4 regions of the Paenibacillus sp. FSL M7-0420 genome follow, and region 1 is predicted to be linked to each of the others. Evidence: riboswitches for the same ligand, from Rfam matches in the RefSeq annotation. Region 1 holds a riboswitch; each other region holds the start of a gene.

The links. Region 1 has a riboswitch for cyclic di-GMP ahead of MKX51_RS00360 (anti-repressor SinI family protein). Riboswitches for the same ligand answer to the same signal wherever they lie in the genome.
Region 2: another riboswitch for cyclic di-GMP. It lies ahead of MKX51_RS00845 (choice-of-anchor A family protein); the one in region 1 lies ahead of MKX51_RS00360 (anti-repressor SinI family protein).
Region 3: another riboswitch for cyclic di-GMP. It lies ahead of MKX51_RS19390 (thiamine pyrophosphate-binding protein); the one in region 1 lies ahead of MKX51_RS00360 (anti-repressor SinI family protein).
Region 4: another riboswitch for cyclic di-GMP. It lies ahead of MKX51_RS01625 (transglutaminase-like domain-containing protein); the one in region 1 lies ahead of MKX51_RS00360 (anti-repressor SinI family protein).

What each region holds. Positions count from the first base shown of each region.
Region 1 covers NZ_JBBOCJ010000001.1:80,838-85,118, forward strand. The annotation lists gene MKX51_RS00355 (2-oxoglutarate dehydrogenase E1 component) at 1-1,768, opposite strand, end outside; cyclic di-GMP riboswitch class I at 2,196-2,299, shown strand; gene MKX51_RS00360 (anti-repressor SinI family protein) at 2,334-2,477, shown strand; gene MKX51_RS00365 (helix-turn-helix domain-containing protein) at 2,623-2,955, opposite strand; gene MKX51_RS00370 (TasA family protein) at 3,273-3,863, opposite strand; gene MKX51_RS00375 (TasA family protein) at 3,903-4,281, opposite strand, start outside.
Region 2 covers NZ_JBBOCJ010000001.1:188,403-192,683, reverse strand. The annotation lists gene MKX51_RS00845 (choice-of-anchor A family protein) at 1-2,754, opposite strand, end outside; cyclic di-GMP riboswitch class I at 2,836-2,928, opposite strand; gene MKX51_RS00840 (hypothetical protein) at 3,686-4,051, shown strand.
Region 3 covers NZ_JBBOCJ010000001.1:4,507,308-4,511,588, reverse strand. The annotation lists gene MKX51_RS19395 (carboxymuconolactone decarboxylase family protein) at 1-99, opposite strand, end outside; gene MKX51_RS19390 (thiamine pyrophosphate-binding protein) at 150-1,763, opposite strand; cyclic di-GMP riboswitch class I at 1,910-2,006, opposite strand; gene MKX51_RS19385 (methyl-accepting chemotaxis protein) at 2,508-3,758, opposite strand; gene MKX51_RS19380 (helix-turn-helix transcriptional regulator) at 3,832-4,281, opposite strand, start outside.
Region 4 covers NZ_JBBOCJ010000001.1:377,559-381,839, reverse strand. The annotation lists rRNA gene MKX51_RS01630 (16S ribosomal RNA) at 1-278, opposite strand, end outside; gene MKX51_RS01625 (transglutaminase-like domain-containing protein) at 647-1,456, opposite strand; cyclic di-GMP riboswitch class I at 1,470-1,550, opposite strand; cyclic di-GMP riboswitch class I at 1,624-1,705, opposite strand; gene MKX51_RS01620 (class D sortase) at 1,831-2,484, opposite strand; gene MKX51_RS01615 (GtrA family protein) at 2,556-2,960, opposite strand; gene MKX51_RS01610 (glycosyltransferase family 2 protein) at 2,950-3,927, opposite strand; gene MKX51_RS01605 (glycosyltransferase family 39 protein) at 4,024-4,281, opposite strand, start outside.

The DNA of each region.
Region 1 (4,281 bases):
GCGCATCCTTGCGGCGCTGCAGAATCCGTTCCAGCTTCGGATAGACCTTGAAGCCGGCCGGTACGCGCAGCAGCTCACGGTTAATCTCCTGCAGACCGGCCAGAGGGAAGGCGGTTGGACGCTGCTTAGGACTGTCGTTATCCAGGGCGACGGCGGCTTTGGACTCTGCATTCTTCTGCTTGCCTTCCTTCATCTGATCGAAGGCCTGCTGGAGGACGCTCTCCGCCTCGGCAATCATGTTCTTCAGATCATCGGCTGTGATTACCTTCTCGCGCTCCAGGCGTTCTGCATAAGCGCGGTACACAGTAGGGTGGTTCCGCACTTTGCCGTACACAATTGGCTGGGTCGTCTCGGGATCATCCATTTCATTATGTCCGTGGCGGCGGTAGCCGATCAGATCAATCAGGAAGTCCTTCTTGAACATATGGCGGTAAGCGCTGGCCAGACGGACTGCGGCAATACAGGCTTCCGGGTCATCGGCATTGACATGCACGACCGGAATCTCATACCCTTTGGCCAGATCGCTGGCATAATGGGTGGAGCGGGAATCCTCGCTCTCTGTGGTGAAGCCGATCCGGTTATTGACGATAATATGCACGGTACCGCCATTCTGATAACCCTGCAATTTGCCGATATTAAGCGTCTCAGCGACAATACCTTCGCCGGGGAAGGCTGCATCGCCGTGCATCAGCACAGCCATAGCCTTGCTTGTGTTCAGCTTAGGCAGTCCCGGAGCGTTGCGTTCTTCCTGTGCGGCGCGTGTGAAGCCCTCGACTACAGGATTGACGAATTCAAGATGGCTCGGGTTATTGGCCAGCGTGATCCGGGTGCGTACGGTCTCGCCTTCGCGGACGGCACGGTCAGCCCCGAGATGGTACTTCACATCACCGCTCCAGCCGTAGGTCACACCCATAGAGCCTTCCGAAGGGAACAGCTCTTTGTTCGGCGAATGATGGAACTCTGAGAAAATAATATCATAAGGCTTGCCCAGAATATGAGCCAGCACATTAAGTCTTCCGCGGTGGGCCATGCCCATCAGGATATGCTCTGCGCCGTCATGCGCGGCAGCCCGCACAATTTCATCCAGCATCGGCACAAGGGCATCATTGCCCTCCAGGCTGAAGCGCTTTTGGCCGACGAAGGTCTTGTGCAGGAAGGTCTCGAAATGCTCCACCTGAACCAGCCGCTTCAACAGCTCTTTGCGTTCTGTATTATTCAGCGGGGCAGGGGAGGTCATCGATTCCGCCTGGCTGTTGAGCCAGCGCAGCTCGCGTTCATCATGCACATGCCCGAATTCATAAGCAATGGTCTGTGTATAGGCCTGGCGCATTCTGTGGACGGCATCCATCGCGGTATGCACATCCGCAGGGGCATTATCCCAGATCAGCGAAGCCGGCAGGGCATTAAGATCCTCGCGGGTAAGCTCGTAGGTCTCCAGCTCCAGCCATTTGGCCATCGGGTTCGTGCTGCGCTCCAGCGGGTCAATGTCTGCGGCCATATGGCCATATATTCGAATATTAGCGATCAGCTTCGAGGCCTTGACAGCCTTCTTGAGCCACTCGGCATCTGCTGATACGGCAGGCCTTGGAGCCCTCTCGGCATCGGGTGCCAGTGGAGGGGGGCCGGATACGGTGAAGAGATCGCGGTAATGCTGTTCAACAGAAGAGGGGTCCTTGACAAATTGCTCATATCTTTCTTGAATGTAGCCCAGGTTGGGGCCGTAGTATTTGCTCCATACTGTGTCGTTATAGGGCTCTTTGACTGCCATGAATAGGTCCTCCTAACGGATAAACTCCACGCGAGGCATCCAGTGTGCCACTTGGCGGAGCTGCAAATGTTTGCGGTTTCATTCTCACCTTATTGTGCTACTTTCCGGCGGGGTAATCAATTCATACTTTCGCGCAATCCGTTCGCAATTTGGCATGATTCATTACAGTATTCATACGGAACTATCATAAATAGAAATAAGGCGGAGCGGATAGCGTTCCCTTTAGTATAATTAAACTATTACATAGGGTTTGAACTTGGAACTGGAAATATTTATACAAGCCGCTGGCAATTTCAGCTAAGTTTCCTCACATTTTATCATAAAAAAATTCCAGAAAACGACACACTAATCTCACATGATCTTGTATAATGTTATTGCGGAGAACGGTTTCATCGATTCTTGCCAGATCCTTTCATGATGGAAAGGGTCCAGTAAAAGGTAAACCTGCCGAAAGACAGGGGCACAAAGTCTCGGATCTAAAGTAGAAATACTACAAAGTAGCAATACTACTATGATGGCCGGACTGCCTGGGGACGCGAAAATTCTAGGAGGAGATTTCTTGGATATGTCCAACCAGGGGAATGACGAGCTGCAGGCAGTAGATCTGGATTTAGAATGGGTGCACTTGCTGATGTCTGCCAAGCAGGCGGGGATCGCGGCGGAGGATATCCGCCGGTTTCTAAGTGAGAAGGCGCTCCAGGCGATGTAAGGGCGGTCATCATTGCTGCGATACATACAGAAAAGGCACAGCGTCCGGTACGCTGTGCCTTTTCTGTATGCCGCTTGAAAGGATGCCTTCGCCGAAGGCGGCCTCCCTGCCGTGCGGGGTCTTCCCTGTGGCATACAATGCTCGTCTAGTTGTCCTTTTGTTCCATGCGCCATTTCTGGTAATCGAGGAATTCCTTGAATTCGCGTTTGCTTATACCGGAGGCCATGGCCTCCTGAACCAGCCGGAACCATTCCCCGTCCAGAGCCTGTTCTTCCGTCTCTGCCAGTCCGCCATACAGCAGTGCATGAATGGATACCTGAAGCGCGTCAGCGATTTTTTCGATGAATTGAATGGAGGGGTTGGATTGAATGTTCCGTTCCACATTACTGAGGTATGATTTCGCCACATCAGCCTTATCGGCAAGCTCGGATAACGAATAGCCCTTCTCCAGCCGGAGTTTGTGGATGCGGCTTCCCATAGTATCTGACACGATTACAACGCCCTCCGTACTTTTTTGGTAAAAGATAAGAAGTGATATGCTTCGCGCTATACATTCTCCTTATCTTTCTCGTTGAAACGGTACCGCCCGTTCAAAGGCCGGCCAAGCCGTTTTCTCTTGTCAGTATAACAAAAATCCGCAAAACGGACAAAATCTTGAACCCGGCAACGGGAAAAAGAAACGGCATACCCGGCCCGGATGGGGGAGGATATGCCGTCTTGATGGTTTGCTGAAACGCTGCCTTCCTAATAAAAGGACGGCAAAGCCATGTTCACTTGTATAGGCTGGCCCCTGAGCTACTTGGCTTCTCCCACTCCTTGAAGCGCATCGAAGGTCCAGTTCAGCGCTAAGCCGTCACCCTGGAAAATGTTCTGATCGAGCGTGTTGTCTACGAATTCGAAGGCGATCTTGAAGGTCTTGGACCCGGCGGCGGCAATCCCGCCTGGCAGTACACCTGCTGCTACGAGATCGTAGCTGGGGGTGTTTTTCAGATCCTTCAGAGAGATCTCGGACAGCACATGACCGCTTAGTGAACCGCCGGTGTACGTATTATCGAGGAGCTTGACCTTGAAGTGGTCTCCGAGATCCTGGCCTGCGTTATCGCCCTTGGCATCGGTTACGGTGTAAGTGGTGGCAAGCTTCAGGAATTTGATATCCAGTGTGCCGTCATTGGACAAGGTGAAGGTGCGGACGGTGTAATCTCCCGGCTTCAGATTCGTCAGCGCTACCGGAGTATTGAAGGAAGAGCCGAGCTTCAGCGTACCCGCTGCGAAGGTTGCCGTGCTGGTAGCTGTGGAGCTGAAGTAAGCGAAGGTGCCCCCGCCGATTAAAGACAAGCCCAGTGCTGCCGATGCTACGCCAAGACCCAATGTTTTTTTGATACCCATGATTGATTTCCTCCTCGAATGGTTTGTTTTGTTGTGGAATTATTGGAGCGTGCCTTTTTCCTGGTTGGCTTCGAAATTCAGAGTCAGTGCAAGCGTGTCGCCCTGATAATAGTTCTGCGGCTGGAGGGTCTCCTTGAAGGCGAACTGGATGGTCAGGTTATCCGAGGTCCCGGCTTTGATGCCGGACTTCTCTCCGCCTAAGATCGCTCCGACAATTCCCCGGGCCACCAGATCGGGACTCTCCTGCTCCAGATCGGCCAGCGAGATGACCAGGAGCGGCGATTCCTTCTTATCCTTGTTCACGAGGAAGGTCACAATAATATCATCCTTGAAATTATGGGAGCCGTTGTCTCCCTGGGCGTCTGTAATGGCCGATGAGGTGCGCAGTACCACTTTGGGAATATTGAGCGTCCCATCA
Region 2 (4,281 bases), 110 kb from region 1:
CGTTGGTGTCGGTGTTGGTGTTGGTGTCGGTGTCGGTGTTGGTGTTGGTGTTGGTGTTGGTGTTGGTGTTGGTGTTGGCGTTGGTGTCGGTACTGCTGTTGGCGTCGGTGTTGGCTCTGCCGTTGGTGTTGGTGTCGGTTCTATCGTCGGCGTCGGTGTTGGCTCTGCCGTTGGCGTTGGTGTCGGCTCTGCCGTTGGCGTTGGTGTCGGCTCTGCCGTTGGCGTTGGTGTCGGCTCTGCTGTTGGTGTCGGTGTCGGTACTGCCGTTGGCGTCGGTGTCGGTACTGCCGTTGGCGTCGGTGTTGGCTCTGCCGTTGGCGTTGGTGTCGGTTCTACCGTTGGCGTTGGTGTCGGCTCTGCCGTTGGTGTTGGTGTCGGTTCTGCCGTTGGTGTTGGCGTAGGCACCGCTGTTGGCGTTGGTGTCGGTTCTACCGTTGGCGTTGGTGTCGGCTCTACCGTCGGTGTTGGTGTTGGCTCTGCCGTTGGTGTTGGCGTTGGCTCTACCGTTGGTGTCGGTGTCGGTTCTACCGTTGGCGTTGGTGTCGGCTCTACCGTCGGTGTTGGTGTTGGCTCTGCCGTTGGCGTTGGTGTCGGCTCTACCGTCGGTGTTGGTGTTGGCTCTGCCGTTGGTGTTGGCGTTGGCTCTACCGTTGGTGTCGGCTCTGCCGTTGGTGTTGGCGTAGGCACCGCTGTCGGCGTCGGTGTTGGCTCTGCCGTTGGCGTTGGTGTCGGTTCTACCGTTGGCGTTGGCGTAGGCACCGCTGTCGGCGTCGGTGTCGGCTCTGCCGTTGGCGTTGGTGTCGGCTCTGCCGTTGGTGTTGGTGTCGGTACTGCCGTTGGCGTTGGTGTCGGTACTGCCGTTGGTGTTGGTGTCGGTTCTGCCGTTGGTGTTGGTGTCGGTACTGCTGTTGGCGTTGGTGTCGGTACTGCTGTTGGTGTTGGTGTCGGTACTACCGTTGGTGTTGGTGTCGGTACTGCTGTTGGCGTTGGTGTCGGTACTGCTGTTGGCGTTGGTGTCGGTACTGCTGTTGGCGTTGGTGTCGGTACTGCCGTTGGCGTTGGTGTCGGTACTGCCGTTGGTGTTGGTGTCGGTACTGCCGTTGGTGTTGGTGTCGGTACTGCCGTTGGTGTTGGTGTCGGTACTGCTGTTGGCGTTGGTGTCGGTACTGCCGTTGGCGTTGGTGTCGGTACTGCCGTTGGTGTCGGTGTCGGTTCTACCGTTGGCGTTGGTGTCGGCTTCACGGTCGGCGTCGGTGTTGGCTTCACGGTCGGCGTTGGTGTCGGCTTCACGGTCGGCGTTGGTGTTGGCTTCACGGTCGGCGTTGGTGTCGGCTTCACGGTCGGCGTCGGTGTTGGCTTCACCGTTGGCGTTGGTGTTGGCTTCACGGTCGGTGTCGGCGTTGGCTTCACGGTCGGTGTTGGCGTTGGCTTCACGGTCGGCGTTGGTGTCGGCTTCACGGTCGGCGTTGGTGTTGGCTTCACAGTCGGCGTTGGCGTTGGCTTCACGGTCGGTGTCGGCGTTGGCTTCACGGTCGGTGTTGGCGTCGGCTTCACGGTCGGCGTCGGCGTCGGCTTCACGGTCGGCGTCGGCGTTGGCTTCACAGTTGGCGTTGGTGTCGGCTTTACAGTCGGCGTTGGCTTTGGAGTTGGGGTGCACACAGGTGTCGGGCTAGGTTTTACTGTGGGTGTAGGCTTCACTGTAGGTGTAGGCGTTACCGTTGGCGTTGGTGTTACCGTTGGTGTAGGTTTCACTGTTGGTGTAGGCGTTACCGTTGGTGTTGGTTTCACAGTCGGCGTTGGCGTTACCGTTGGTGTTGGTTTCACTGTCGGCGTTGCCGTTGGTGTCGGACTAGGTGTCGGCGTTGCGGTCGGCGTCGGACTCGGCGGCGGCCCCTCTCCCTCGTACAATCCCAGGTGCATCTCTACCCCGCCGCTAAAAGATTTTGCAATCAGGGTTCCGTACAGCTCTGCTCGGGCATAATGAACATCCGCTCTGGGTGCGAGAATGCTGCCATAGAAGGAGGTATTAGCGATATTCACCTCAGAAGCTTCGTAAAAGTTGAACAATACTTGACTGGCTCTGCCGTTATTCATTGAAAAGCTCGGCACATTGACTGTAGGCCCGCTTATATTAATAATCAGCGTAGCGTTCTGGGCAATGTTGAATTCAATATAGTTGGTCTTCGCCAGTGTCGAGGCATCCAAATGAACTACATTGAAACGATCCGGTGCACTTATCTTGAGCTGTCCATAATTGTTATTGCCGATCTCATTCGTGTCAGCCAAGGCCCCATACTCTGTGGAACGGGAGATCAGAGCCTGCTGCTCGGCTGCAAAATCAATCGGCTTCTCTTTCCTCTTAGTACCTATAATTTTAACCTGGGGCTCATTGACTGTAATGCTGTCCCCGTATACCACATTTCCGTAAATTTCTCCGCTACCCGAATGTTCAAAATTCTTGCCCGCAACCAGCACATCCGTAGGCGAAGCATTCCTGTATGCCCTGGCTACTCCGTAACCTCCGGTGAGGGTAATGTTCCCCGCCGCTGCCAGACGGCCTTCAATCTGATCACCGCCTTGTGTGAAATCCCCAAGAATAAAAGCATTAAAATTCCCTGCGACCCCCAAAACCGGTGTTGGCGTATAAGGAACCCCTGAAGCTGCTCTGACATCCGTGCCCCACGTAAAAGCACTGGATACGGTCAATAAGCCTGCCATAAGGATGGCGGCTGTTTTACGTACTCCTTTTTTCAATAGTCCACACCTCCTAGTTACTATTCTATGAATCTGTCACGCGACTATAACAACAAAAAGACCGCCAAGAAGGGTTAGCTTCACGGCGGCCGGACGACCCTAGTCTCAACTTTAGAGACAGTAGATTCCTGACTTTGCGTCCCGTTCTTTCGATCCGGTTTGCGTTTGTACATGATTTCGGTATGAAATTGGGAGTAACTTATGTAAATTCATCGTTGAGTCTATGACATTTGTTACTTTTGTACTAATTTCAGTTTATCCGCTCCCCCATCCTATTGTCAATCCATTCCCAGTATATTTTTTGAAATTATATTTTTCGATGGTTCCTCATTGATCCCTTGTACCATAAGGGTTCAGGGGCGAGTCTCTTTTTATTTATTGACGAAAAAAGTCGAGAAATCAGAAGATTGGCTGTAGCCGTTTGTCTCTCTTCCCTATAATAATATCAATTTATATTATTTAAATTTGATTCATTTGTCCTATTTTATAGCCCTCAGGCCCCTCGAACTCATTGTCTGCTCCTGTTCAATGCAATTTTACCTATTTACAGGCAGCTCAGCTCAGAAAAAAAGTGCCGCCCATAGGGACGACACCTGCTAATAGACTTCATATATTTTGAATAAAATGTCGCCTAGGCAGACCCGAACAGCTGAACCCAGCCAATCATCGATACCCAGAGCGGAACACTTAGAATGATCCCGAATACCAAACCACGGCGGAGACTTCCTTCATGACTCATTGCCATTCTCCTTTGAGCTGATTTATTTTTCAATCCTTAATCTTTAATATTTCAATTTTAATATAAAATAATTCATCTTATTTTTTTGTGAAATATATCACATTATTTGAGTTAATTTATAAAACCCATTGATTATTTTTTGAAGGATGAGTTACAATGCGAATATACGTTCTCTTCGAGGGGTTGAGAAGGATGCAAAGAGCAGAGAGCCAGGATAACCTGCTGGTCAAATCCTATATTTTGCTGCCGCTTATTTTATCCGCCTTCGAGCGCGATGCTTCTGCTATATCCTCAGAGCTGCGCACGCCTGCGCCTTATCTGGAGGTGATCCAGACGGCCGTCCATGCCGCTTCTGCTGATCTGCGGGAGGTCCGTGCCGGGATGCGCGCCCGTGGTCTGAAAGTCTATGAGCAGCAGCGGCTGGAGGCGGGTGTTGAAGCCAAATTCGTCTGCAGGGGTTATCACGAGCGGATGCTGCTGCTGGATGATGTGATTGCAGCCCAGGCCACTCTGCATATGCGCAGATACCTGGGTATGGAGAAGATGGAGCAGGGCTAACCAAAGAAGCCTGCCGCAAGCGGCAGACTTCTGCATGAAATGTTCACCCGGATGCGGTTACATTAACAACGTCCAATACCCGAGCGTGCCGCATATCACCACCACAGCTACCGGGTACAGGATTCTCCGGCTTACCTGATCCCTGAACGCAAGAAACAAACAAAGCATACAAAGCCATGCAATTAGAAGGCTTCCCATCTATTATGCATACGCTCCTTCCCGGCATTTCT
Region 3 (4,281 bases), 4.4 Mb from region 1:
TTCCGGAAAATGCTCTTTGATCGGAGCCAGGGCCTTGGCCCCATAATCTCCTGAGAGATCAGTGAAATGATCGAGTCCGCTGTTCATGCTCTTGTTCACGTTATGTCCTCCTGACAGTAGGTTAGAAAAGGTGTGCGGATATGGCTTCCTTACGTAAGATCCAGCGTTCGGTGCGCCGTAGGAGGCATTTCATCACGGTCAGTCAGCAGTTCAATGACAGCTGCCTTGTTAAGGGCCACAGCTTCGCGGATTGCGGCAGCGAACTCCTCCTGCGTCTCGCAGCGGAAGCCGGCTGCACCCAGCGATTCGGCGAATTTCACGGCATCCATCGGAACCTCGAAGATCGTACCGTCAATCCGGCCGGTCGTTTTCTCCATGCCCTTGAGCGCCATATCCAGCTGCATATTGTTCACCACGATGAAAATTACCGGAATGTCCTTGCAAACGGCCGTGTTTATTTCAGCTCCGAGCATCATAAAACAGCCGTCCCCGGTAATACAGAAGACAGTCTCCCCGGGAGAGGCAGCCTTGGCGCCGATGGACATGCCAATTGAATTGCCCATACAGGCAAAGTAGGCATCGAATATGAAGCTGCCGGGCCTGCGGACATTGAACCATTTCACAGCATTGAAGCCATGGCTGCCGTCATCTACAAACACGCTGCTGTTGTAAGGAATCAAGTCGCTCATCGTGCTCATTACCGAAGCCAGAGAGAGGCCGGCCAGCACGGGCAGCTCGTCATTGTAAGCATTGGAGATTGTGATTTCATGCCTGGTGACCGTAGAGGAGTCCAGCTTCTGAAGATACAGTGCCAGGTTGTCCCTTAAGTCCCCGCCGACAGCGATGGTGGATGAGGACAGTATTTTGCCGACAAAGGTTGGATCTACATCGAACTGGATCAGCTGCTGCGGATGATTCTCCGGCTTCAGGTTGCAGATGGTCATGTCGCTCAGCCGGGAGCCCAGAACAATGAACAGATCACTGTTGTTCAGCAATTCATCGCCGTGCGAAGAGCCGCCGACGCCGACCGGACCGTGGTAGAGCGGGTGATCATAAGCTATGGCGCCTTTGCCGCCTGGAGAGGTGACTACAGGAATGTTGAAGGTTTCGGCCAGCTGGACCAGTTCCTGATGGGCACCTGAACGGTTGACGCCTTTACCGGCAATGATCAGCGGTCTGGCGGATTGATTAATCGCCGAGATGACCCGGTCATAGTTCTGATAACTGACTAGTCCCTCGCGTTCCGGCAGAACAATCCGGCATTCCGCGAGCCGCTCTGTCTGCACATCAAACGGAATGCAGAGATGGACCGGACCTTTCCGGTCACCGAGGGCGATGGATAGGGCATGGTTGAAAATCGTGCTGAAGTGATCGCCGCGTTCAACGAGCTTGCTGAAGAGGGTGGCCGGCCGGAACATATCCGCCAAATCAGCCAGATAGGAAGTGGAATCCTGACATTGGGGAATGCCCAGCTCCTTGATGGACTGATGTCCGGTGATGAAGAGGACGGGAAGATTATTGGCCTTGGCATGCGCTGCTGCGGTGAGCAGATTCGTTCCGCCCGGACCGGAGGTGCCGAAGGCTACCCCGAGACTGCCGGTCTTCAGAGCATAACCGCCGGCGGCGAAGCCGGAGCTGGATTCGTGCCGGCCGGGGATGAACTCTATACCGTAGTCAACCATTTTCAAAGCGATGGGGCAAATAGACTTGCCTATGATTCCAAAAGAATGAGTGACTCCCAGATTGCGTAATGCTTCCGCCATATAATCTGCAACTGTCTTCAGAACATCCACCCCGCAAGTTGTTATTTGTATACGTCAGCAATAGAAAACCTGTACTCAACATTGGAGCACAGGTCTGTTGCACGAATCACCATAATCAAACGCGAAACCTAAGGCGTTCACAGTTTTTCAGCAACCTGGCTGTCATGATCCCACTTCAGAAATGAGACTGTAGATCCATGGCTTTGCGTCATTCCCTTTCGGTGAATTTTGCCGGTATGCGGTTATAAATGAATTTGTGGAGAATTTTCCTTTACAATATATTCCTTGCTCCTCTTTTGTCAATAACCCCTGTGAGAAGAAACTCGGAATTTGACGAATATTCAGGAGTAAAAATGGCTAAATATTTGGATTTTCAAACTTTTGAAAATGGTTGTCTCTGGAAGACTAAAGTCTTAAAATGCAAATGGCCATTTAGGTTGGTTAATATGGGAAGTGAGCCCAAAGACTCATTACATTCCTGATTTACTGCAAAATATTAAGAAATCGCTAGATATACAGCATTGCAAATTTCGGTGATAGGACTTAAGTAGCGGTGATGTGAGAGGTTAGCTTATAGACAATCTATGACAATAGAACGACTATAGTAAAGAAGTGCAAAGCACGTTTTTTACCGTTATGCACAATTTCAACAATTTGTGAATATTACATAACAATCTTTGTTTTGCCCAAAAAAAGAGACACCTCCCGCAGAAAATTCCGCAGGCGTGTCTCTTTGTGCCGGGGTTAAAATTTGAAAATATGAATCGTTTTTTGCAGGTTGAAGACTGCGGAGGTCATCTTCTCTGTCTCCTCAGCTACGGATTGCAGAGCATGAATCTGTTCGTTCATTGCTGCGGATACCTCTTCCGTCCCTGCGGCGGTCTCCTGGGTGATGGCTGAGATATTCTCGATCGCCCCGGAGATCTTGAGCGCGCTCTCCAGCATAAGGTCACTCTCTGCGGAGAAAGAGGCAATCTGCTCGGTTATGTATTGGACACTATGCACAATTTGAGCAAAGATGTTGGCCGTCTCCGTAATCATCTCATTCTGCACCTGGACTACCTCTTCGTTAATGGCGATGTTATCAATAGCCTGCTTGATATCCGCTTCGATGCTGCGTACCAGACCGAACACCTCTTTGGTTGAAGCGGTGGATTCCTCGGCCAGCTTGCGGACCTCCTGGGCAACAACTGCGAACCCGCGGCCATGCTCGCCTGCACGGGCGGCTTCAATAGAAGCATTGAGCGACAGCAGATTGGTCTGTTCAGCAATTTCAGTAATCGTCTTGGTAATCATCGTAATGCCTCGTGCGTTATGCGATAGGGCTTCGATGGTATCCGCCACCTTCCGGGTAGCCTGGATGTTCTTGCGCATGCCTTCGGCTTGGGTATCCACCGATTGCCGCCCCTGTTCTACCAATTCCAGCGTATGTACAGACCTTCTATTCATTTCCTTGGTGGAATTCGTATAATTGGAGACTTTGATTTCGATATCCTTGATCGATTCGGTCATATCAGCGATATCCACCGAGATTTCGTTAGCACCGAGGGCCAGTTCATTGGAGGAGGAGGCCACCTGCGCCATGACAAACTTCAGGTTCTGATTCTTGTCTTCAATCCCGCGGCTGGCGTCCATAACCTGACGGGTAATCTGTGAGGCATCGGTGAGGATTTTTTTGAGCTTGTCAATCATGGTGTTGAAGGAGCGGCTAATGTCGCCCATGGAGCCATTCTCGTCAGCACGGCTGGTGAAGTCGCCTTTGGCAATCGTGTGCGTCACATTGGAGATATCCTCAAATGAAGATGTAAGCGTTCTCTCAATGAAGCGCGCAAGCGGGTAAGTCAGCGCTGCCAGGACAGCGACAAGAATAATGCCGATGAGCAGCCTGTCCATAAGGATTAGCGTAATTAAGACAGGGACAGCGAATAAAGCGGCAACCAGGTAACATCCGGTGACGATTTTTTGTTTCAACGGCAGCTTGTTCATCCAGTCCATAATGTAAAGTCCCCCTATAAATAATAATGTGTATTGTAATATTATAGGGGATACTAGTGCATTTGGTCTATTATTAAAAATCGTATAATGCTGCCGCTTCGCGCAGAGCCGCAGCAACCGTATCCGCAAGCTCAGGCGGTGCCGTCACCTTGATGCCCTGACCCAGGGACAGGATGATCCGGCACGCAGACTCCGGTGTGTTGAACTCGACCTCGGCCCTGATCCAGCCCGGGGCCTCAGAAGGCTCCTGGTGCAACAGGGCGACGTATCGCTCCTTCTGCAGCTCCTTCATTGTTTGCTCTCTTACAAGCAGGCTGGAGGGGTACCTGGGCAAGGCAGACTTGAATGCGGCGGTGGAGGTCTCCCAGTAGCGGGACAGGTCAAAATCCTCCGGCAGCTCAAATAGCTCATCTGTGACTTTGGCCTCAGTGATTCTGGAGACCCGGTAGGTCCGCAGCAGCCCGCCGCTATGCTCGGCAACTACGTACCATACGCCGCGCTTGACCACCAGCCCCAGCGGTGC
Region 4 (4,281 bases), 300 kb from region 1:
CCGTTACCCCACCAACTAGCTAATGCGCCGCAGGCCCATCCCCAAGCAGCAGATTGCTCCGCCTTTCATTCTCTCCTCAGGAGAAAAAAGAAATTATCCGGTATTAGCTACCGTTTCCGGTAGTTATCCCAGGCTTGAGGGCAGGTTGCCTACGTGTTACTCACCCGTCCGCCGCTAAGTCTGAAAGGAAGCAAGCTTCCTTTCACACTCCGCTCGACTTGCATGTATTAGGCACGCCGCCAGCGTTCGTCCTGAGCCAGGATCAAACTCTCCAAATTGGTATTTAGAAAGAGCGATTGCTCATTTTGAAACATCTGACGAGAATTTACATTCTCTAATTTTGGATCTCACCGAAGTGATCTCCAGATACTCACTCGTTGTTCAGTTTTCAAAGATCAAGCTCGTTGTTAGCGGCGATGTTATCGTCACCAGCAACTCTTATAATATATCACGTTCTTCTGAGCAATGCAAGCTTTATTTTTGAAATCACTTATTTAAGTAATCTCTCATTTCCTTTGCCGCTCCAACAACGCTTATTTATAATAACCTATCCTTCTATTAAAAAGCAACCTTTATATAAATAAAAATAACCCGCTTAATGATTAAGCGGGTTAGTCTCAGATAATGCTATAGTTCACAGCTATTCTTAGTAGAATTTCGCTGCAGTATATTTGCTTGCTGATTTGACCAGTTCTGTTGTTGCTGTTTTCTTGCCCAGACCTGCATCCACTGTAGTATCAATCGTCACCCATTTGCCGTTCAGGAACACTTCGTTCCAGGCATGGTATGAAGTTACATAGCTTGTATTCCCCATAACCAACTTGGTTGGAATCCCTTCACTGCGGAGCATAGTAGCGAACAAGGAAGCGTAATCGTAGCAGATCCCTTTGTTGGTAGCCAGTGTGTTGTCGTTGTTCGGAATATAATCCGTGCTTACACTGTTGGCCAGAGAGTAGTCATATTTCACGTTAGCTACGATGTAATTGTAGATAGCCTTAACTTTGTCTGCATCTGTGGTCAGACCCTTTGTAAGCTGTGCTGCCTTTTGAACGGATTTATCGGAAGAACTCCACTTTACATTCTGTACAGAGCTCAAATATACGGCATTCACATTGCTCATGGAGAGAGATACAGTCTCGGAAGATAGTACTTTGTATTTGTTGCCGGTAGTATTCTCAAGAACGGAGACCTTGTAAGAGCCATTACCTTGTTGCAGCGGGAACGTCTCGGTCGGTTTGGAAGTGTATAAGTTGTAAGTATAGCTGTTATTGTCCTTGGTAATCATGAGCTTCATCTTCTTGTCCTTAGGAACATCGTACGAAACCCCGATAATCCCTTGATCAAGTTGTCCAACATTTAACCAGCTTGAATCTGCATTTGCTGCTTGAGCAGTGCCTGTCTGCACGGAAGTGACGATCACAAAAAGCGTAATCAGCATTAAATAAAACTTCTTCATGGATAAAACCCCTTTCGGTAGCTGGCTGCCATTCTTACGGGAAGGCCCTTTAGCTTTGCGTCCCTACCTTTCGATAGGTTTGCCGTTATCGTATAAGCTTTATCTGTCCAATCTACTACCACATAATGACAGATCCAGAATGAAAACAAACAAAAAAAGCCTCTTCATTCGGTAACTGGCTGCCATCCATGACGGGAAGGCCCTGTAGCTTTGCGTCCCTACCTTTCGATAGGTTTGCCGTTTATCGTGTATTAGCTTTCATAGTTATATCTTACCATATCTATATCTATTAGCAAGACCCAATTGCTAGATTTCACCACAAATATACTAAAATTTTATGTTTTTTCGACCTTTATCGCCTTGTCCTGATAGAATCAGGTCAGCTTCGCGTGAATGATGAGTCTGTGGGTAGGGTTGACTAGCGGATCACAGGTAATAAGGGTCAAAATCTTATCGTCATCCTTTCCCTTCAGTACCGAAATATCGGTAGGCTCTACAATAGATACATCATATACAACATACTTGTATTCCTGTCCGCTTGTAATAACAGTAATGGTATCCCCTTTACCAACCTCATCCAATCTGTTGAACAGCCGCCCTGCCGTTCTTGACCGATGCGCAGCAATCGCTGCATTGCCTACCGCGCCAATCGGAGCTGTCTCCTTCATATGCGCCGCTGCATGCTTCATATTGGTCTTGTTGGCGCCCTCCAGTACAGGCAGCTTCAGATCGATTTTATCGATTTCAATAATAGCGGTGATCTTGCCTCCCACTTCAATCTCGGGCGCTGTAGTGGGCACCGGCTCTTCCGCACCAGACTCTTCCGCCAGCAGCTGGGTGACTTCCGCATAAGGCTTACTCAGATCCTGGCTGGCAGGAGCCGTAGCCGAAGGAACGATTTCACTATAGGCCTGTTCAGCCTCTTCCAGCAGCTTCTGCTGCTGACGGTCCTCGTACCATTCGCTTCCTTTGGGGTAGAGCATAATCAGGACCCCGGCAAGTATAATCAAATAGGATAACTTCCGCATGACAATCGCCTCCGCAATATAGAATAAGTGCTGCCTCCGCAGAATACGGGGAAGATATACGCTCTATCTCTTTAGAATACCCACTTCCGGCTTCCAAAGAAATTAATGATTACTGTAATAAAGGTAACCAGCACCTTGGCCATCAGCACCTGGACTCCCAGCCGGTCAGTCAGCAGATGAATCAGCAGCACCGAAATGCCCAGCACCAGCAGATTCAGCACAATAAATCTCACCAGCTGCATCCGGTCAAAGCCGCTATTGCCTCCTCTGTCCCGGCCCTTGAAGGTCACCTTCTTATTCCAGACAAAGCTGTTGGCCGTCCCGGCGCTGTAGGAAATAATCTGTGCAGGGGTGTTGAGCATCCCCAGGGAATGCAGCAGGGTAAATACCGCAAAATCAATGAACGTGTTAAGCAGGCCCACCGCATTGAATTTCAGAAACTGGATCATGCCTGCGCTCCAGGCCTTATTTTGCATAGTCGCTTTCCTTCCGCGTGTCTTCGGTCTCGGCATCCGGATAGCCCCGTGTCTCGCTTACGATATAGAGCGGTCTGTCCTTCGATTCATCATAGATCCGTCCGATGTATTCCCCGATGACGCCCAGCAGCATCAGCACAATGCCGTTAAACAGCAGGTTAACCCCGACAATGGAGGCCCAGCCCGGTACAGTCCAAGAGGTGAAGACTTTCTGGAATAAGACCAGAAACAGGTAGATGAAGCTGGAGAAGGACAGGAAGAATCCGATATACGAGGCGATTTTGAGCGGCTTGTGCGAGAAGGAGGTGATTCCGTCGAGCGCAAAGCGGATCATTTTCTTAAGCGGATATTTCGTCTCCCCGGCGAAGCGTTCCTCCCGCACATATTCCACCATGGTCTGCCGGAAGCCGACCCAGCTTACCAGCCCCCGTACATAACGGTTCTTCTCCTTCAGGCCGCGCAGCACATCGCAGACCTTACGGTCGATCAGCCGGAAGTCCCCGGTATCCGTGGGAATCTCCACACTGGTCATGCTGCTGAGCAGACGGTAAAAGATTTTGGCTGTCACCTTCTTGAAGAAGGTCTCTCCGTGGCGCTTCAGCCGCTTGGCATAGACTACCTCATAGCCTTCCTTCCACTTGGCGATCATCTGCAGGATGACCTCCGGCGGGTCCTGGAGATCTGCGTCAATGACCACAACAGCCTGGCCTTCAGCATAATCCATACCCGCCGTAATCGCCACCTGATGGCCGAAGTTACGGGAGAAGTCAATCAGCTTGACATGCTCATCCGTATTGCTTATGCCGCGCATAATCTCAGCCGTACGGTCCCGGCTGCCGTCATTGACGAATACTAGCTCATAGGAATCGCCGCAACCATCCATTACTTTTTTGAGCCGCTCGTACGTTACCTGAATGACTTCCTCCTCATTATACATGGGCACAATTACACTATATCTGGCCTTCACAAGGGTTCCTCCTAAATTTATTGTAAGCCACAGCTTCCTTGATGCGCTTCATCAACATCAGCTTTGAGCAACTATGCGGCTCTTACAGCTCCCCTCCTAGAATACCCAGGAAGGGAACCAGCGAAGTACATGAATGATATAACTGCTGTTCACCTGCATGCCGGACAATACCGGATAGAACATTACAAACAGGATGGCGGCGGCCGCAACATAGGCGTACCGCAGATATCTGGCACCCTGGAACCTGCCGTCAAGCAGCTTCAGGATGTACACAATGGATAGAATCATAAACGGCACCATCGCAAAGTAATGGTACAGGAACGTCTCACGCGGCACAAGCATCCACGGAACATA